3 linked regions of the Anaerocolumna sp. AGMB13020 genome follow. The protein of the gene in region 3 interacts with the protein of the main gene of each other region in a pairwise test. Links are inferred from orthologs where the notes say so. Each region holds a gene or a part of one and is shown on either strand. Other genes may lie near its edges. The genes, in order: tsaE, R2R35_RS21440 and rlmB.

Region 1 (6,932 bases), 1.4 Mb from region 3 along the record:
GGGAAGGCAATTGCATCTTTCTTTCCTTCTTTTGCAAGCTTGTCTACTTTGGGTCCCCCCGGATAACCAAGTCCTATGGCTCTGGCAACTTTATCAAAAGCTTCACCTGCTGCATCATCATGTGTCCTGCCAATGATTTCATACTTTCCGTAATCCTTTACAATGACAAGATGTGTATGCCCGCCTGATACGATTAAACATAAGAACGGCGGCTCCAGATCCGGGTGTTCTATAAAATTAGCCGAAACATGCCCTTCAATATGATGTACTCCTACCAAGGGTTTCTTAGCGGCATAGCTGATTGCCTTTGCTTCTGCTACTCCTACTAGTAAGGCTCCGACCAGTCCGGGTCCATAGGTTACGCCAATGGCATCTATGTCCTCAAGCGTCACCTCTGCTTCTTTCAGTGCTTCTTTCACTACCTGATTGATTTTTTCTATGTGCTTTCTGGAAGCTATTTCCGGAACAACCCCTCCATATAGGGTATGAAGTGCTATCTGTGAGGATATCACATTTGATAAGACCGTTCTTCCGTTCTTTACTACAGCTGCTGCTGTTTCATCACAGGAAGATTCAATAGCCAGAATTAAGATGTCTTTTTCCATTTTTAACAGATTGCTCTTAGAGCAATTCCTTTCCAACGTTATTCATTTTGCCTGAAACATACATCGCTATTTCCGCACGCTGTTTTTTAGCTCTTATTACCTTTATTCGTTCGGATCGAATTCCAGCGTAATACTTTTCTTATCCGTTCCTGCCTTTGCTTCCGGAAAGATTGCTCTGGTATCCGCCATAAATTCTTCGGGTCTTATTAAAGACGGACTGTAGTGCGTCAACCAAAGTTCCTTTACATTGGCTGCTTTCGCAAGTCTCGCAGCATCATAAAAGGTCATATGCTTATGCTCCGCTGCTTTATTTTCCTTATCCTTCTCGCCATACATTCCTTCACAGATAAACAGATCTGCCCCCGTGGCATGTTCACTTATGGAAGAAATAGGTCTGGTATCGGTACAGTAGGTTAATTTGATTCCTTTTCTTGGCGGGCCTAATACCATCTCAGGGGTAAATACCCTATCCTCTGCTTCTACCGTCTCTCCTTTTTGGAGTCGGTTCCAATATTTTTGAGGCACCTTATTCTCGGTTGCTTTCTCAAGAAAGAATCTGCCCCCACGTTCAATCTGCACATTATACCCATAACACAATACATTGTGATGAACTTTGAAGGCCTGTATCACATATCCATTGATACGGAATTCTTCTTCTGCCCCGTTTATCTCAATAAAGTTAATTTCAAAGGGTAGTTCCGGTGCAATTACTCTTAAGGCACTTACTACTCTTTCCAAGCCCTTTGGCCCGATCATGGTAACGGGTTCCGTACGGTCTGCATTTCCCATTGTAAGGAGTAACCCGGGTAAACCGCTGATATGATCTCCATGGTAATGGGTAAAACATATAATATCGATGGGATGAAAACTCCACCCCTTTTCTTTTATTGCAATCTGGGTTCCTTCACCGCAGTCTATCAGTAGACTGGAACCATTGTATCTGGTCATTAATGCTGTCAGCCATCTGTTTGGCAAAGGCATCATTCCGCTGGTTCCTAGTAAGCAAACATCTAACATGTATTTTCCTCGCTTTACTGCTTTGATAAAACAGTTATTTAATATCGGCAGAAGCCTTCTGCCTGTGTTTCCTAAATAGTACCATAACCTTTTTAAGGAATCAAGCCCACGGAAATATTACTGCCGGACCTGTTCTATGATAATACTCCTTACCTGTATTATAACCCGGATTACTATATCCCAAAACAAGAAGCTGCGCCTTCCCTCCTATGGATGCCTAATCCTATCACAAAAAAAGAAACAGACACCCAGCCCGGCTATGCCTGTCCCCTGGTATGTCTGTCCCTCTCTTTATAGAGCTTCTTTCTTATGAATCTTTTGTATCGGTATCTTAAAGGATGAAATGAATTTGTCATAACAATCTTCACACATATTGAATTTGTGAAGTTCCAAATCGTACTTGGAAAAGTATCCCCACTCTTTTGCAGCTTCAAAGACATCTTCTTTCATTATACCTTTTTCTACCGCTATTTTCTTTCCACAAACATTACAGAACATGTCATGTCTGATTATCGGTGCTTTCCTTACTTTATCCATGTCTTTCCTCCCGCCGACTTGTCCGCCTTCTTGTTATTATTATAACGTGAAATCCAGAAAATTTACAGTGGGAATTACAACCACATAATAAGTGCATCCTCTACTGGTGCGTCATAATAGTTTTTTCTGATTGCGGTATCCTGAAAGCCTAACTTGTGATAGAGGTGAATTGCTGATATATTGCTGATTCTCACTTCCAGTGTAAAGGTCTCGATTCCTGTCTCTCCTGCCTGTCTGAGCAATTCCCGCAGCATCGCCTCCCCTACCCCCCGGTGCCTGTATTCGGAGTCAACGGCGACATTTGTTATCTCTCCTTCACCTACAATTCCCCACAAGCCGCAATAGCCGAGTATTCTTCCTTCTTCTTCCACCACCAGGTAAAGGTTACTGGGATTACGAAGTGATTGAAGAAAAGAATCTCTGCTCCAGGGTCTTGAGAAAGAATTGCATTCTATTGCATAGACCTGGTCCATATCTTCTTCCTGCATATGTCGAATCAGCATTGATTATACCCCTTCTTGTTTTTCTGCTCTCTCTCTTTCAGCCTGAGACATTCTTAAATACTCAGGTTCAAAGCTGTCTGCATTTTCAATACGTCCGGCTTTATAATACTCCACGCTCAGGCTGCCCAGTGCTGCTGCCCTTTGCCTTGAAAGATGGATCGGTGCTACTGTATAAGGTGACTTCAACAAAGAAACAAACTTTGACAACTGCGCTTCTACCCCATCTCCCAGAAACAGTATTTCATCATCATATTCATTCAATATAGCTGCCAGTTCCTCCACCTCAGCGGCAAATTGGGGACGAAGCACTGTGAAGTCTCCGTTTCTCCATTGATAAAGCCCTGTATATACCTGGTTTCTCCGGGCATCCATCATAGGACAGATAAGCTTATCTGTTCCAAAAAAATTATACGCCAGTGCATCCACCGTAGGTACATTGATTATAGGTATATCTAATACAAGCGCCAGCCCTTTGGCGGTTGAGGCCCCGATTCGAAGTCCGGTAAAGGAACCCGGTCCCCCTGCTACGGCAATGGCATCCAGCTCCTCCAACTCCATATCTACTATCTTTATCACTTCATCCACCATAGGCAGTAAGGTCTGTGAATGTGTCTTTTTATTATTTACTGTAAATTCTCCAAGAACTTTTTCCTCTGTAACTACTGCTACGGAAGCAACAAGTCCTGAACTGTCTAAGGCTAATATTTTCATTTCAGCTCCCATCTGTGTGCGCTGGCACACATTCTAATCAGATTATTGAAAAATTGTCTTACCAGTGGTTTTCCACGGTAATTCTGCGATAATCAAATCCTTTGTCCGAATCCTTTTCTATCCTAATTCTGACAGGATTATCAGGAAGCAATTCCTTAATCAGCTCTGCCCACTCCACCAGGCATACACCCTCTCCATAGAAATAATCCTCGTAACCTATCTCTTCCATTTCTTCAATATCCTCTATGCGATATACATCAAAGTGATAGAGCGGCAGCCTGCCCTCTTCGTATTCAGAAACGATCGTAAAGGTTGGGCTGTTAACCGGTTCCAGTATTCCAAGGCCTCTTGCAAAACCCTGGGTAAAAACAGTTTTTCCCGTTCCAAGATCACCGGATAAACAATAAACCTCTCCTTTACCTGCTTCTTCACCCAGCTTTTTTCCCAGGTTATAGGTTTCATCTCTGTTATATGTCTCTATTATCATAAATTCTCACAGTCCCTTATATTTTTTCTGCGGTTGTTTGCTGCCCTCAAACTATTGGATATCTAATTATACACACTTTGCTACTATCATATAATTACCTGCAGGTATGAGTCAATATTTTTATTGTACTGCTGATTATCTATGTTTACAACCTTAAAATATAAAACACAGTAAATACAATGTTTCAGAACCAGTACCTCTTTGATAAGCGACCAATTACCAATATATAAGTGTATAAAAAATGCCGGTCTGCAGACATTCTGAAAGTTTCAGTCTATGCATACAAAACCGGCAATTATATCTTTTATGTGGTATACCCAGGCTGGTGCTTAAATATCAGACAGGACTTTACTTCATGTCTTACAGCTGATCTTAACATCAGCCAGCAGCAAAAGAACTTCATATTTTAGAACTGTATTCTCTTCTTTAACATTTCATAAGTAAGTTGACCCACTATTCCAAGAAAGACTCCTTTTACCAGATTAAACGGTGTAATACCAAGAAGTATCAATGTAAACATATCCTTGATTCCAGGTATCATAGTTGCTGCTGCTACGATATTCTCTATTCCGCCATACATTCTGGCATACATGGGTACAGTAACGAAATAGTTCATAAGAAAACCTACAACAGTCATTACTATGGTGGCTGTTCCAAACATGAAAAATGATTTATATCTGCCTTTCAGCTTATGGAACAGAAGCCCGGCAGGTACTACATAAGCCACACTGACAATAAAGTTAGCCAGCTCCCCTATCCCCATAGTCTTTGATGCGGTTATGGCTTTTATAAGGTTCTTTATCAGTTCTATTACCACGCCAGCTGCCGGTCCAAACCAGAATGCTCCGAGCAATGCGGGGATATCACTAAATTCCAGTCTTAAAAATCCGATAAAGGGAGGAGACTCCAAAAGCATCAGCACATAGGACAATGCCGATAATAAACTCACGGTTACCATTGCTTTTGTAGTAAACATATTTTTTCTTTGATAGGTTCCTCTCATCATTTTGTTCTCCGACATTTTCATAATAATCTCTCCTTTTGGAAAGGAAATTCCTGGTGTTCGGTGCGGAATAACGATTTCTTCGTTTCTTCACACGTTCTCCAAGGAAGTAATAACTTCTTAAGCAGAAAAATAAGGCCCCGAATATAAATATTCGGGGCCACTAAATACATAGTATCATGCATATTCTGCAATCAGCTTCTTCTCACATCCAGACTTTACTGTCGGTTTTGGAATTGCACCAAATCAACTGATACCAGTATAACTGCATATCAGGTCGCGGACTTTACCGCCGGTCGGGAATTTAACCCTGCCCCGAAGAATTTCCTTATTTTTTTGTGTCTTTATAATAGTCCTATTATTCAACTTTGTCAATAGGATTTTTTTGAGATTTTTTGAAGGCTAATCTCAGGCTGTGCATCCCCTGAAACAGAAGGATTCCTAGCCCTGCCCCTACTGCGTCAATCATTACATCCGTAACCATACCGGCTCTTCCGGGAACAAATAACTGATGCAATTCATCCGTAGCTGCATAAAAAGTACAGATTAACAGTCCTGTAATAAAAAGATGCTTTCCTTTCAACCCATGTTTCCGCAATAAGGGGAAGGCTACTGCAATTCCAAGCAAAGCGTATTCTGTCAGATGTCCTGCCTTTCTTATGGGGGTATGTATAAGCTCTATAATATTTTCTTCTTTTACCTGTGTCAGCTCCAGGTCTATCGCATCAATTACAGCCTCAACCATGGACTTCGTCAACGAACCGCTCAGATCTGAGGATTGATTCCCGTTTTCCATGGAAAACATAAATATCATTACCATTATCAACATTGCCGGTATCCAGGTTAACCACAATTTATTTTTCTTCATTCCTATATGCCTTTTCATTTTCTTCCTATTATTCTATTACATTTTCGGCAGGATGTCACTTTTATTTCATAAATTATGGTATATCAAAACTCTTTCTATATCAAGTTGCCTGTTCTTGCGGCAGAACAACCTGTGTACCTCTTGCTCCCTTATTCTTCCGGTGCATAGGCTTGTGTTACAGAAGCTGTCTCATCGTAGATTTTGTCTCTTAACGCTTCGATGTTACGGTTAAAATCAAGCGTTATAACCTCCATTCCCCGTATACGCATGAATTGATAGGAATTATCCACCGGTATGCTCCACTGATTCAGCTCATAACTGGCGTACTTCGGAAGAGAAAGTATCAATGAGAAAATATCCCCCTCCGATAAATCCGTGGTTATCTCAGGAAGCAATTTATTCAGTAATTTATTCAGTTCCATTAAATTCAACTTCTTTACTTTCTCAAAGGCCTGTTCCAATACCCTTCTCTGCCTGGCCGTTCTTTCAAAATCCGTACCTATATAACGGTTTCTGGCATAACCTAAGGCTTGTTTACCCTTTAGTTTCAGTACACCGGGAGCTGTCAGATAATCTGCCTCGTTCTTTTCTCCCAGCAAACGATTTAACTCTGCTATGTAATCATTTATTATGGGGATTTCCTCCTCCGTTACGTTTATTGTAACTCCGCCAACTGCATCTACTATATCCATAAAGACATAAAAATCCACAGAGGCATAACGGTCCACCGCCACTTTAAAGTTCTGTTCTATGGTATCCATTAACAGCCGGGGACCTCCAAAGGCGCAGGCAGCGTTTAACCTGTTATTATTCTTGCCGGGGATTTGAAGGTAGATATCTCTTAACAGTGAGGTAGCTGTAATGGTTTTCTTCTTTTTATTTATTGACACCAGTATCATTGCATCCGATCTGGAATTTTCGCCTTTTGTCCTGGCATCGGTTCCTATCAGTAAGATATTAAATACATTTTTGTCTGATAAGATGGTTGTACTGTTAGCCTCCATATTCTTACGAATTTCATTTTCTGCATTTTCGATATCAGTTGCAGGTGAATCTGGTTCTGTGCTGTCCGTGTCCTCTGCGAGATCCATAACCTGTGTTTCTGACGGCTGTGTACTTGCTTTCAGCGAACTGCTGTTATTGATTTTACTGATATAGCTATGTACCAGAAGAAATATACTTAACACCAGCAAACCTATGG
Region 2 (6,834 bases), 1.1 Mb from region 3 along the record:
CAGCTTCAACTTCTTTTACATAACTTACATGTGATTTAATCTCCATTGCTGGCTTTAATTCCAGCACGTCTTTCTTTACCTCATTTGAGGGATAAAGCCCGTAGGTAGAAATACCACTTCGTACCATGTCTAACTGAGCCTCCGGCATATCGATAATACCAGCGCTATTTGCTATGTGCCTGATGGGGATATTGATCCCCTCTTGTTTTAGTTCTTCCACAAAGGCGAGAAATTTACTTAACTGCCTGTTGGCAGAGGTCTTATCCGTTTCATCAGCACAGGCAAAATGAGAAAAGATACCTTCTATCTCTATTCCCTTAAGTTCCGATATTTTCTTTATTTCCTCTATACTAAGTCCATCATCAAAAAAACCTATCCTTGACATTCCCGTATCAATCTTAATGTGAATCTTTGCTGTTTTCCCTTGACTTAGTGCTTCTTCTGACAAATCCTTTGCTGTGCTGTATTGAAAAATCGTCTGTGTTATGTCATGTTCTAGCAGCTTTTTGTATTGCCCCTTAGGGGTATATCCCAACACCAGTAGCGGTTTTTCAATTCCTGCCTTCCTTAATTCAATTCCTTCTTCCAGAATTGCAATACCAAAACTGTCTACGGCCATCTCGGAAAGTGCTTTCGCAATAGGTACCGCACCATGGCCATACCCGTCAGCTTTTAATATTACCATAAGTTTTGTTTCAGGCTGTAATATTTTTCTTGTATTATTTATATTGCTGCAGATTGCATCCAGATCAATATTCGCTGATGCTCTGTAATATTTTGAATTAAATTCTTCAATTGATGTCAGGTCTATATTTCCTGCTGTCATAGGTTCCTCCATTCATATCCGCAGTAACAGTGCATGACTTTATTACCGCTGAAATGTGATTGATTATATCATCTGCCATTAAGGAGTGCTGACCAGATTCTTCCGCCGCAAGGTCACCGGCTAAACCATGGATGTATACACCAAGGGCTGCCGCTTTATCCTCTGTCAGACCTTGGCCTAACAATCCCGCTATCATTCCGGTTAACACATCTCCTGAACCTCCAGTAGCCATACCGTTATTACCGGACAAATTAATATATCTGCTTTTCTTTTCCGCCACAATGGTTCTGGCATCTTTTATAGCATATACCATATTATTATCCAGAGTACATAGACTGGCTGCCTTTAAAAGATTTTCCTGAATCCATTTTATGGGAACATGAAGCAAATAGCTGAGTTCCTTTAAATGTGGTGTAAGTATGGTTCTGTCAGGCAGAAGATGCTTAAGAAATGAAATTCTGTCAGCCGCCTGCTGTTCTTCCATTGTTTCTGCTTGCGGTAAAGGTGAAGCTCCCGGTGAAAAATCCTGTTCTTTCATGTAATTTGCTGCTTTTTGACCAAGCAGCCAGAGGGCATCGCCATCAATAACAATCGGCACCTTTACTTCCGCAAGGACTAGCTGCAATAAACGCTCTGCCTGCGTACTTCTCCCTATACCAGGTCCGATTACTACTACATCCGCCCATTTGATCTCCTCTTTTAAAGTATTCATATCCCTAAGGTTAAGTTCCCCGTCAGAATAAGTATTTATAAGAGCTTCCGGCAATATGGTCTGCAAAATCGTCCTGTTTTTCTCATTGGTCAATATCTTGACTAAGCCGGCTCCCATACGGTATGCTGCCTTGGCAGAAAAATAAGCTGCCCCTGACATATCTGCTGAACCCGCTATAACAAGGATCTTTCCATAACTGCCTTTATTTGAATAGGCTTTCCTATTGGGTATTAAATTTAAATCTTCCTTATTAAAGGTATAGTGATGGAATGGAAGCTTAAGGTATTCAGGTGCTGCAAACCCAATATCCGCAACTGTTATAACCCCTGCATATTCACATCCGGGAAAAAGTACAAGTCCTAACTTAAGGTATCCAAAGGTTATTGTATAGTCTGCCTTCACTGCTGCCCCTAAAGGAAATCCAGAATCGGCTGATATTCCTGATGGTATATCAACAGCAAATACCTTCTCTTTTTTTAATCTGTTTATTTTATCTATTATATTCTTATATTCACCCTGAATATCTTTATTTAATCCGATGCCGAAGATGGCGTCTATAAGAATCGTGTTTTCATCAATAGTATATTCCGGGGTATCAATATTGCTAACTATTTCAACACCGAAATTCACAGCAATTTCTAATTGCTGCAAAAACAAGGCGGATGCCTTATTCCTGTCACCCACCACATATATTGCTGCTTTGTACCCTTTACAGGTTAGAATCCTGGCAGCCGCAATTCCATCAGCTCCATTATTCCCTGTACCGCATAAAGCAAGTATTTTCAATTTTGTATCTTTCTCACAGCTTGAAGTTATGATATGTTCATCAATTACTTCTGCTACCTTTAAGGCAGCACGCTCCATCAAAACAATAGCAGGTATCCCCATTTCTTCCGTGGTTTTCCTGTCAACTTCCTGCATCTCATTACGCTTGACCAGATATTTCATATAAACCTCTTTTATAAACTTGACTTTCTGAATACCTATCTACGTATTTTCTGAATACTACGAATTAATGCTTTCTCCAACAGCAAAAGCACTGGCGAACTCCTTTGTGTTTGTGATAGTTACCAGTATCCTTTGACATGCAATTTTATCGGCAGCCTCTTTGGCTCCTTTCAATAAATTCACAAAAGGTTTCCCGTATTCATCCCGCAATACTTCTATATCTGAAGGATGAATTCCTCGAAAACCCAGACCCAGCATTTTTACAACTGCTTCTTTTACAGCAAAATTTCCGGCAAGCTTTCTTCTGTCTGTCTGAGCAAGTTCTAACTCTTTTGGAGTAAAGATTCTCCTGCAGAAATGTTCCCGCTCACAGGCTTTCATGACTCTTTCGATTTCAATTAAATCTGTACCGATACCAACAATCATGCTATTTATTCCTTTTTATCTCTTCATCCAGTTCCTGCAATAGTTCCGGTCCCAGCAGATCATGCATGTAATTATAGATATCTGCATTTTTCATTTCCATATCCTGTTTCTCTAGGATTTTTATTTTCAGCTGTTCTCGGATGTTTTGAATCCACTTATTAATCTCATTGATTTTCTCTGTGTTCTCACTGAGCCGTCTATAGCAGATTTGTGAACTTTCTATTATTAAAGCTTCGTTAGCCGCCTTAATTTGATAAGGCAGATCAACCAGTTCATTCTCTGAGTCTTTTACTTTATCGCCAATTTCCCTTATCAGTCTCTGGTTCTGATCAAGTTTCTTTTCTTTGGCTTTTCCCAGCTTTGTGTCATTGACATCCATGTGAGTGATAATCTCACCCATCAGTTGATTCTTTATCTTCTTGTAATCCTTTAAATCATTGGTAAGTTTGCCTTGCTGTTTCATCAGCTCATCCAGTTTATTTTCCATTGCTTTGATGTGAACAGGTTTATCATAATCCGGAAACAGCTGATGCCAGCGTTCATCCAATACTACTATTGGTATTTTCTTACCCTTAAAGATTTTTTCAAAGTTTATGTCTTCCTTTTTTCTCATGTATACTTATACCCCATTTCTGGTGCAAGCTTTCGCTTTGGTGTCCTTTTTAATTATTATCGGATGAAATGTCTTCTTCCGTAATACCTTGGGACTCTTCCAAATCTTTTAGGGTATAGGATAATCTCATAAGACTTTCTAACAGATGTACATTCTCTACAATGACATCGGAGGGGAGATTTAAATCTACTGGCGCAAAATTCCAAATGGCTTTAATACCTAAGGCCACTATTTCTTTAGCAGTCTGTGGTGCCTTTATCTTTGGTATGGTCAGTGCGGCTATATGAACCTTGTTGCTCTTCACAAATTCTTCCAGTTCATCCATCATCTGTATCTGAGTTCCCCTGATTGATATTCCTTCCAATCGCGGGTTAACATCAAAGATACCCTTAATCATAAATCCTCTTCTTTCAAAATCACCATAGTTTGCCAATGCCTGTCCCAAATTACCCGCTCCTATGATGATTACATTGTACTTTCTGTCAAGTCCTAATATTTTTCCAATCTCAGTAAACAGATATTCAACATTATATCCGTACCCCTGCTGTCCGAACCCACCAAAATTGTTCAAATCCTGCCTTATCTGGGAGGCAGTAACCTTCATCCTCTCGCTTAACTCCTTAGATGAAATACGTACCACGTCATTTTCCAGCAGTTCTCCCAAGTAACGATAATATCTGGGTAAGCGCTGTATTACGGCTAATGAAATTTCTTTCTCTTGCACTTCTGACCCTCCTTTATTTTTTATAACTGAAAGCAGGTAATTCAATATTGCAAATTAAAACTGATATATGCATATATTCATTAACCTGCTTTTGATTTTCTTATGTTTAAAGGAATGTTTTAAGTAAACTGTTTTTACTCTTCCTGTGTAAAAATACGGTATTCAGGTATTTCTACAGAAAGGATCCTACAAATTCTTCATTTAACTTAATTTACTCCTGAATATAGCTTTCTAATAAGATATTATATGTGAATGATATTTATTTGTCAAATGCTGATTCCTATATGAATTTTCCAATAATTCCCTCGGTTTATCTGCCGGCGCGTATATTTAAAACCGTTCTGTGCTCCAGCGATATATTCTCAAAATAACGTTCTCCGCCTTCTCCAATTGGTGCTTGTGCCACCAAACCAACTTTGATTGTCTGACTGGCGGGCAGAATAAAATAACGCATCATATCATATTTTATACCATCCAAAGAATAGTGAAAGGCAAAGGCATCTCCTACCCTGGCTGCCTGAAGCCAAACCTCATTTCCTTCTATATTACAGCCGTTTGCATCATCAGACAAGGGATTTGTTACAACACTGACAACTGCATTGGTGTCAAAATCCGTCTTCTCAAAGCAGGCCTTAGCCCAGATGCTGTCATTCTCCATTAACATTATCGTTGCTGCATCAAAGGTATCCAAAAAAGCATGAGATACCTTGGCTCTAAATACAAAATCCCCAAAAATTTCTGTATAATAAAATGGCGCATTATCACGTACAAATACTCCTGTCCCACGGAAGAAATCACTCTGCCCGGGTGCTTTTATCACAATTCCTTCTTTTGTATATCGAATACTGCTTTCATTTAACCATTTAAAATCTTTGAAAAATTTCTTACTCATGTGTAAACCCCTTTCCTAATTGGCTTATAATAGTATCTGCGCTGTAAATTACAACCTTCCCGCAGTCTGTAACAGGCACTTTTTCTACATGATATCATTGATACAGGCACTTTTTCAAGTTATTTATCTCACTTAATAACGGAAGTAAATCTTTAACAAAAACTTTGTACATAATCCGAGTTTCTTCTTGAGACCTCCATCAAAACAACAGATCAGCCATAATCTCTCTCTTATATGTCATCCTCTTTGGTTTACCTTAGCTGGGACATGTCAATTACTTGACTTTTTACAGTCATTCCTTTATGATTCTAAATAGAAATCCAAAGAGAAAGGTAATTTGAAATGATTTTAGCATGCAGAAATATTTCTAAAAGCTTTGGAACAGACCAGATTCTTAGCAATGTTTCTTTCCATGTAAACGAAAGGGAAAAAGCCGCTGTTATCGGTATTAACGGCGCAGGAAAATCCACCCTTTTTAAGATTATTATGGGAGAACTGGCACCGGACGACGGAGAGATTATATTTGCAAAGGGTTGCAGTGTTGGTTATCTTGCACAGCATCAGGGACTCTCCTCTGAAAATTCCATTTATGATGAAATATTAACCGTCAAACAGGATGTTATTGATATAGAAACCAAGGTTCGCCAGCTGGAGGAATCCATGAAGGAGGCATCCGGAACCGAACTGGAGCAGATGCTTTCTGCCTATACAAGATTAAATCACGAATTTGAATTGAAAAATGGCTATGCTTATAAAAGTGAAGTTATTGGCATTTTAAAAGGACTGGGTTTTACTGAAGAAGAATTCTCAAAACCTGTCACTACATTATCAGGCGGTCAGAAGACACGTGTTGCTCTTGGTAAACTACTCCTAAGCAAACCCGAGTTAATCCTTCTGGATGAGCCTACCAATCATCTTGATATGGAGTCTATTGCCTGGCTTGAAAACTTTCTGGTTAATTATCAGGGTTCTGTTGTTGTAATAGCCCATGATCGTTATTTTCTTGATAAAGTTGTAACAAAGGTCGTAGAGTTGGAACAGGGTAAAGCCGTCTCTTATGATGGTAATTACACAGCTTATGCCGATAAAAAAGCCATGCTGCGGGATGCAATGTTAAAACATTATCTCAATCAGCAAAGAGAAATCAAACATCAGGAAGAGGTAATAGCCAAACTTCGTTCCTTTAACCGTGAGAAATCCATTCGCAGGGCTGAAAGCCGTGAAAAGATGTTAGATAAAGTAGACCGCCTGGATAAGCCGGTTACTTATGAGCCCCAGATGCACATTAACCTAGAGCCTTCGGTAATCAGCGGTAATGATGTGCTGCGAGTTGAAGGACTTGCTAAATCCTTTGGCAGCTTAAAGCTATTTGATAATCTGAATTTTGAAATAAAAAGAAGTGAAAAGGTCTCTATTATCGGAAATAACGGAACGGGTAAGACCACTTTATTGAAAATCATCAATGAGATAATACCTGCGGACTCCGGAAAGGTAACCTTAGGTTCCAAAGTAAAAATCGGATATTATGACCAGGAACATCAGGTTCTTGATTCAGACAAGACTCTTTTTGTGGAATTAAGTGATGCTTACCCTAATATGGATAATACCGCTATCCGTAATATTCTGGCTGCTTTTCTCTTTACCGGAGATGATGTGTTTAAGCGTATTAAAGATATCAGCGGCGGCGAAAAAG
Region 3 (6,704 bases):
GATGGGTTCTGACAGTAATGGTACTTTGTTCTACATAGATAGTACAACAGATAGTTAGAGTTTCTATTATAAGGTATTGAAAAGGAGGAAGCAAATGGGTATCATAAAATATATTAAAAGTGAAATTGAAATAATCAAAGAGAGAGATCCCGCCATCCGTACACCTCTGGAGGTATTCCTGTATCCAAGCTTTAAAGCAATTATAAGATACCGTATAGCAAATAAACTCTATAAGCATAAACATTATTTCCTGGCCAGATGGTATTCACAAAGAACAGCCAGGAAGACAGGTATCGAGATACATCCCGGTGCAACTATTGGAAAAGGGCTGTTCATTGATCATGGTCACGGTGTGGTCATAGGTGAAACCGCTATTATAGGAGATAATGTTACTTTATACCAGGGCGTGACACTGGGGGGTACCGGGAAAGAAAAGGGAAAAAGGCATCCAACCATCGGAAATAATGTCATGATAAGTGCCGGTGCTAAGATACTCGGTTCTTTTACCGTAGGTGAGAACTCCAAAATTGGAGCAGGTTCTGTTGTATTATCAGAGGTGCCGCCAAATTCTACAGTTGTAGGCGTGCCCGGACATGTAGTAAAACGGGATAATATGAAGGTTCCGAGAGAAGATATGGATCAGATACATCTTCCCGATCCAGTGTTTATGGAACTCCTTAGCCTGAAATCAGAAAACATTAAATTAACAGAGGAGATCAAACAGCTCCAATTGAATTTTCAGCTGATGGAGGCACTTAATAACAGGCCTAAAGATGAAATATCCTTTGATAACAGTATGCTTTAAGAATTATTCGAAAGAGCTTTAGATAGATTATCAATAGTACTACAGGTAATGGAAGCACCCTGATTTATGGCCCTACAGCATCTGAAATTGGATGCTGAAGGTATTGTGAGCAGGTGTGATATAAATGAAGAAATACAAATATTATTATCCGGGAAGTGAATGGATATACAGAAAAGAGGTTATCATGAAAATCTATAATACCCTTACGAAGAAAAAAGAAGAATTTGTTCCTTTGGAAGAAGGCAAGGTGAAAATGTATGTCTGCGGTCCAACAGTGTACAATCTGATACACATAGGAAATGCCAGACCTATCATTATTTTTGACACGGTAAGACGTTATTTTGAGTATAAGGGCTATGAGGTGAATTTTGTATCAAACTACACAGATGTGGATGATAAAATAATAAAGAAAGCGATTGAAGAAGGGGTATCTGCTTCTGAAATATCCGAACGTTATATCTTAGAACTAAAAAAAGACGTGGAGAGACTGAATGTAGAACCGGCCACCTATAATCCCAAGGCCACAGAAGAAATTGAAGGGATGGTTGAGATGATTACCTCCCTTATTGAAAAAGGTCATGCATATGAAAAGAATGGTACGGTATATTTTCGTACCAGAAGTTTTGAGGAATATGGCAAGCTGTCCAAGAAAAACATTGATGATCTGGAAGCCGGTATCCGTATAGCTGTAAGCGAAGAGAAAGAAGATCCTATGGATTTCGTACTTTGGAAACCTAAAAAGGACGGAGAACCCTTCTGGGAATCTCCCTGGAGCCAGGGCAGACCCGGATGGCATATTGAATGCTCTGTGATGAGCAAGAGATATCTTGGGGAGCAGATTGATATTCATGCCGGCGGAGAGGATCTGGTATTTCCTCATCATGAAAATGAAATAGCTCAAAGTGAAGCCTGCAACGGCAAGGAGTTTGCAAAATACTGGATGCACAATGCCTTCTTAAATATTGATAATAAAAAAATGTCCAAATCAGCCGGAACTTTCTTTACCGTAAGAGAAATCACGGAGATTTACGATCCTCAGGTGCTTCGTTTCTTTATGCTGAGTGCCCATTACAGAAGTCCTATTAATTTCAGTCAGGAGCTTATGGAGTCTTCTAAGAATGCACTTGACAGAATACTTACGGCGGCAGCTAATCTTAAATATCTGATAGATAATGCAGGTAAGGTGGAAAGTGCAACGGTTGCAAGTGTCAGCGGAACTTCCCTGCAACAGGGAGAAGAAGAGCTGATTGCAGATATAGAAAAGCATCAGGAGAAATTTGAAGCGGCCATGGAGGACGATTTCAACACAGCTGATGCAGTAACAGCTGTATTTGAAATTGTAAGAATAGCAAATACCAATGCAAGTTCTGCGTCATCAATGTTATTTCTAAAGGCAGCACTTGATAAAATCACACAGCTCCTGAACGTACTTGGAATTAAAGCTTTAAAACAGGAAGAACTGCTGGCAGAAGAGATAGAGCAGTTGATTCAGGATCGTCAGGATGCCAGAAAAGAGAAGAATTTTGCAAGAGCGGATGAGATAAGAAACCTCCTGCTTGAGAAGGGTATTGTACTGGAAGATACAAGAGAAGGTGTAAGATGGAAAAGAGCGTAGACAATGGCTTGATCAGTATCTTAAAGGAGACTTTCTCGCTTCCGGATACGGATCTTAAGACGTATTCACCTTTAACCCTTGCATTTATCGGAGATGTAGTATACGATTTAATTATCAGGACACTGGTAGTAGAGCAGGGAAATGCTCCGGTGAACAAGCTTCATAAGAAGGTGAGCAGTATGGTTAAAGCTTCTGCCCAAATGGAGCTGTTTCATCGTGTTGAGGACATGCTTACAGAAGAGGAGCTGGTGGTGTACAAAAGAGGACGTAATGCCAAATCCTTTACCACTGCCAAAAATGCCAGTATAACAGAGTATCGTACTGCAACAGGCTTTGAGGCGCTGATTGGATATCTGTATCTGGACGACCGTCTTAACCGTGCCCTTGCTATTGTAAAGACAGGAATTGAAAGAGGAAGTGCAGAAGAGAGTGAAAAGGCATAATACTCTTAACCTGTAAAAGCTGATAGAGGTATGTGTCAGTTGAAAGGTCGGGTTAAAAGCATGACTTGAGCTGTTTATAGACATGAAGCGGTGGTTTATACTATCCCCTGAGTGTAGTTTAAATAAATATAAGAAAAGAAGAGGAATACATGAGATACGAGGAACTTACCATTGAAGGCCGTAATGCTGTAATAGAGGCATTTCGTGCCGGAAAAACCATCGACAGACTGTTTATATTAGATGGCTGTCAGGATGGCCCTATAAAGTCCATCTTAAGAGAAGCAAAAAAAGGTGACACAATTATAAACTATGTAAAAAAAGAAAGACTTGACCAGCTTTCAGAGACAGGAAAGCATCAGGGTGTCATCGCTTATGCTGCAGCTTATGAATATGCAGAGATTGAGGATATTCTAAATGCCGCCAAGGAAAAAGGTGAGCCTCCTTTTATAATCCTTCTGGATGGAATAGAAGATCCCCACAACTTAGGCGCAATTATCCGTACGGCTAATCAGGCAGGGGCTCATGGCATTATAATACCCAAGAGAAGGGCGGTAGGACTTACAGCCACAGTTGCCAAAACCTCAGCAGGTGCAATCAATTATACACCCGTAGCGAAAGTAACAAATCTGGTTGCCACCATAGAAGAATTAAAGGAACAGGGTCTCTGGTTCGTATGTGCTGATATGGAAGGTGAAGTAATGTACAAGCAGAATCTGAAAGGGCCAATTGGACTTGTTATCGGAAGTGAAGGAGAAGGAGTTGGAAGACTGGTAAAGGAAAAGTGTGATTACCTGGCGAAGATTCCAATGTTTGGAAATATTGATTCCCTAAATGCGTCTGTTGCTATGGGAGTTCTCTCTTATGAAATTGTAAGACAAAGAATGGCTTAAATGAATGAAAAATCTCCTGAAAGAGCTTTAGACGAGCTTTTTCAGGAGATTTTTCATTATAAGGCGGGGATTTAAGAGTAAAGAAAAAACGAGGAATATATTCTAGTCTGTTATGGTATTGGCATACTGTTCATTGATTTTTTTGAGCAGATAACGTTTCTTATATTTTATTTGACTGTATGCAGTTATTTTCTTGATATAACTATGATTGATTACGCCGCCTATTGCTCCTACAATAGGAGTTCCCTGAATGAATTTGGCGGTTAGGAGAGCCTCTGAGAAGCAGGAGGAGGCGGCTTTCATTTCCTTTTTTATATTAAGAGCAGGAACATTTCCATTCTCAATAGCATAAGCCAGTTGGTCGATACGCATATTTAATTCCCTTTGTTCTTTTCCTTTTAAGAGGGAGGCTTGAATTAAAAGCAGCAGATATGCTTTCTCTTCCTCTTTCTCATTGGTGAAACCATAACTTAAGGAGATTTCGTTTATTGATTTTATAATGAGGCCCAGAAATACCGGTATATCCGGAAGTCCGATGCCAAATAAACCAAGGACACTTCCCTCAACAGCAGAGAAAGCAGAATTAAAACGACTGGAATTAAGAGAAGGGTTATCCAGATCTTTGATATGTTTTTTTGTCAATTTCTTGTTCATGGCCTGGTTGTTGATGTCGTAATCCACCAGTATGCTGTTTTTGTTATAGGTCTTTTCAATAACATCAATTCCTTTTTCGTAGATCAGTTCAAAGGCTTTAAAAAAAGCTTTATCCAAAGTATTCTTTAAATTTGCGGGTATTTTATCCCGAACCTTATCAAGGAGAGGATTTATTTTCTGATTCAAATAGGTGTTGTCCTTACCTTGTAAGAATAGTTCTTCTTTTTTATTGATTTCTTTAATCTGCTCCTCTAATAAATGCTTCATAAGCTTATCCTTTCTTTTATTACGGTCTGGGTTTCTAGTAATCCATTATATGATAATAACGATAATATATAAATACTTTCTGTTAAATTCTAATATATTATTAATTTTTCTGTTTTATAAAAGAAAATGATAGTGGTTTAATAACTCAATTATATTCATTTGATCAAATAAAAGAATAAATAACTGGAAATTCTCCAAATCCTATGATATACTGGTAATTATTAATATAAAATACAAAAATCAAGGAGGTGGCTATACATGAAAAGCTTAGTATTTCGTAGCGTTGAGAGTAATGTAATAACGGAGGTAATGCTGATTGAATTACAAAAAAGGAGCAGATGTATTGCCGGACCAACTGTTAAAGGAAGTACAGCAATACGCTGAAGGATGCCTTGTATATATTCCGAAGCGAAGCAGCAAGGCACAATGGGGATGCATTAGTGGCACCCGTGAATGGATTGATAAGAGAAATGAAGAAATAACCTGTTTATTCAGACAGGGAGAACCGGTTAAGAATTTGTCGGAAGAATATCATCTGAGTGAAGATACCATCAGAAAAATTATATATAAGAGAAATCAGATATAATCATTCTTACCCTGGCTTACAAAGGAAAACTATGAGATAATACAGTTGACCGGTCGATTCCAACAGGAAAGGGGATGGTTATATTGAACAACAAATTAGAGGTGTTTAAACTCTAAGGAGTAGGAGAGGTATTGCTTAAGCAATTAGGCAGTACCTTTCTTTTCGTGTTAGAAGCAATTATAAGGTTTAATAGTTATATTACCAAGAAGCATAAAAGGAAGTTTAAAAGAAGTACAAAAAGAAGCATAAAAGGAAGGTATGCATCCAGCTTATCTGGTTGCTATTTCCTAAGGCCTGTGCTACACTGATTGTAAAATAGCAATCATTATAGACATTTTCAAACAGACCAGGGGAGGTTACGACAAAATGCCTGATAAGATATGGGATCAGTTGAGTGACGATGAAATCATTTCTATGATTCATGGCGGGGATTCCTATGCAATGGACTTTATGCTCACCAAATATAAAAGTCTGGTGAAAAACAAAGCAAAGGCTCTTTTTTTAATTGGCGGGGATAAAGAGGATTTAATACAGGAGGGCATGATAGGTCTCTATAAAGCTATCAGAGACTATGATACGGATAAAGACAGTACCTTTTACAGCTTTGCTGACCTTTGTATCTCGAGGCAGATTTACACCGCAATCAAAGCCTCCAATCGAAAGAAAAACATTCCTTTGAATACCTACGTCTCATTATACGCACCTGCTTACAGTGAGAATGCAGATCAGGACGAGAAAGAAACCCTGGCTGATATCATGAGTCAAAATAAAATTTCAAATCCTGAAGAATTAGTTATTGACAAAGAGAGTACAAGTATGTTAGAATATGAACTCGTAAGGCATTTAAGTCAGTTTGAAAAAACAGTTTTGGATTTATATTTGCATGATTATTCTTACCTTCAGATAGCAGACAAATTAAAGAAAGAACCAAAGTCAATTGATAATGCATTGCAGCGAATTCGTTTGAAGCTGAATACAGTTTTGAAGGATTTGTATTAAATAAATAACTGCCCCCGTAGCTCAGTCGGTAGAGCGTTACCTTGGTAAGGTAAAGGTCTCGAGTTCAAGTCTCGTCGGGAGCTCTCAAGAAAACCTGGTAAATTCAAGGGTTTGAACGGTTTTAAAAAGTTAAAAGGCATCCATTAACGGGTGCCTTTTTTATGCCTTGGTAACTGTTTGGTTTTGCTTATTTTATCTGATTCTTTTTGGCTGGAGCATAGATGTCATTGTGGTGCTTGTCTGAGTGTACCCCAGTTGAGCTGATACGATTCTAAGATCAACGTCTTCTGGTATAAGCATAGTACCAGTGTGCCTTGTTCTAAGCAATGGATATGAAGGATTTGAAGGATTCATCCTCAACGGTTGCATTATATTTGTGGATAATATCCTTAAAAATCTGATAAGGTGTGGATATATTCATTTACTTATCGTTTCGCCGGATAAA

Evidence for each region.
Region 1: the proteins of rlmB (region 3) and tsaE interact in binary tests that used the Escherichia coli proteins (3 or more experiments, as listed by UniProt). The link is inferred for Anaerocolumna sp. AGMB13020 from one-to-one orthologs.
Region 2: the proteins of rlmB (region 3) and R2R35_RS21440 interact in binary tests that used the Escherichia coli proteins (3 or more experiments, as listed by UniProt). The link is inferred for Anaerocolumna sp. AGMB13020 from one-to-one orthologs.

The regions. Positions count from the first base shown.
Region 1 is NZ_CP136910.1:2,540,612-2,547,543, forward strand. What follows is about bases 2,147-5,098. They hold tsaE (tRNA (adenosine(37)-N6)-threonylcarbamoyltransferase complex ATPase subunit type 1 TsaE), read right to left. Parts: upstream 3,861-5,098; coding sequence 3,432-3,860; downstream 2,147-3,431. Other genes in these bases: R2R35_RS10180 (hypothetical protein), read right to left, coding at 2,147-2,159; rimI (ribosomal protein S18-alanine N-acetyltransferase), read right to left, coding at 2,234-2,662; tsaB (tRNA (adenosine(37)-N6)-threonylcarbamoyltransferase complex dimerization subunit type 1 TsaB), read right to left, coding at 2,666-3,373; R2R35_RS10200 (ECF transporter S component), read right to left, coding at 4,267-4,887. In the rest of the region: tRNA (adenosine(37)-N6)-threonylcarbamoyltransferase complex transferase subunit TsaD, read right to left, coding at 1-605; R2R35_RS10175 (ribonuclease Z), read right to left, coding at 708-1,622; more of R2R35_RS10180, read right to left, coding at 1,914-2,146; R2R35_RS10205 (VanZ family protein), read right to left, coding at 5,222-5,731; R2R35_RS10210 (LCP family protein), read right to left, coding at 5,881-6,932. UniProt on the Escherichia coli protein: Required for the formation of a threonylcarbamoyl group on adenosine at position 37 (t(6)A37) in tRNAs that read codons beginning with adenine.
Region 2 is NZ_CP136910.1:5,087,456-5,094,289, reverse strand. Bases 140-2,993 are described here. They hold R2R35_RS21440 (NAD(P)H-hydrate dehydratase), read right to left. Parts: upstream 2,487-2,993; coding sequence 792-2,486; downstream 140-791. Other genes in these bases: R2R35_RS21430 (hypothetical protein), read right to left, coding at 2,914-2,993; acpS (holo-ACP synthase), read right to left, coding at 2,544-2,912; alr (alanine racemase), read right to left, coding at 140-826. Outside these bases: more of alr, read right to left, coding at 1-139; more of R2R35_RS21430, read right to left, coding at 2,994-3,525; R2R35_RS21425 (redox-sensing transcriptional repressor Rex), read right to left, coding at 3,575-4,249; R2R35_RS21420 (DUF1349 domain-containing protein), read right to left, coding at 4,560-5,141; R2R35_RS21415 (ABC-F family ATP-binding cassette domain-containing protein), read left to right, coding at 5,484-6,834. UniProt on the Escherichia coli protein: Bifunctional enzyme that catalyzes the epimerization of the S- and R-forms of NAD(P)HX and the dehydration of the S-form of NAD(P)HX at the expense of ADP, which is converted to AMP.
Region 3 is NZ_CP136910.1:3,979,051-3,985,754, forward strand. The notes cover bases 2,159-4,882. They hold rlmB (23S rRNA (guanosine(2251)-2'-O)-methyltransferase RlmB), read left to right. Parts: upstream 2,159-3,012; coding sequence 3,013-3,753; downstream 3,754-4,882. Other genes in these bases: cysS (cysteine--tRNA ligase), read left to right, coding at 2,159-2,420; R2R35_RS16495 (Mini-ribonuclease 3), read left to right, coding at 2,405-2,863; R2R35_RS16505 (EcsC family protein), read right to left, coding at 3,856-4,674. Outside these bases: serine O-acetyltransferase EpsC, read left to right, coding at 95-805; more of cysS, read left to right, coding at 990-2,158; R2R35_RS16510 (CD3324 family protein), read left to right, coding at 4,991-5,260; RNA polymerase sporulation sigma factor SigH, read left to right, coding at 5,627-6,259. UniProt on the Escherichia coli protein: Specifically methylates the ribose of guanosine 2251 in 23S rRNA.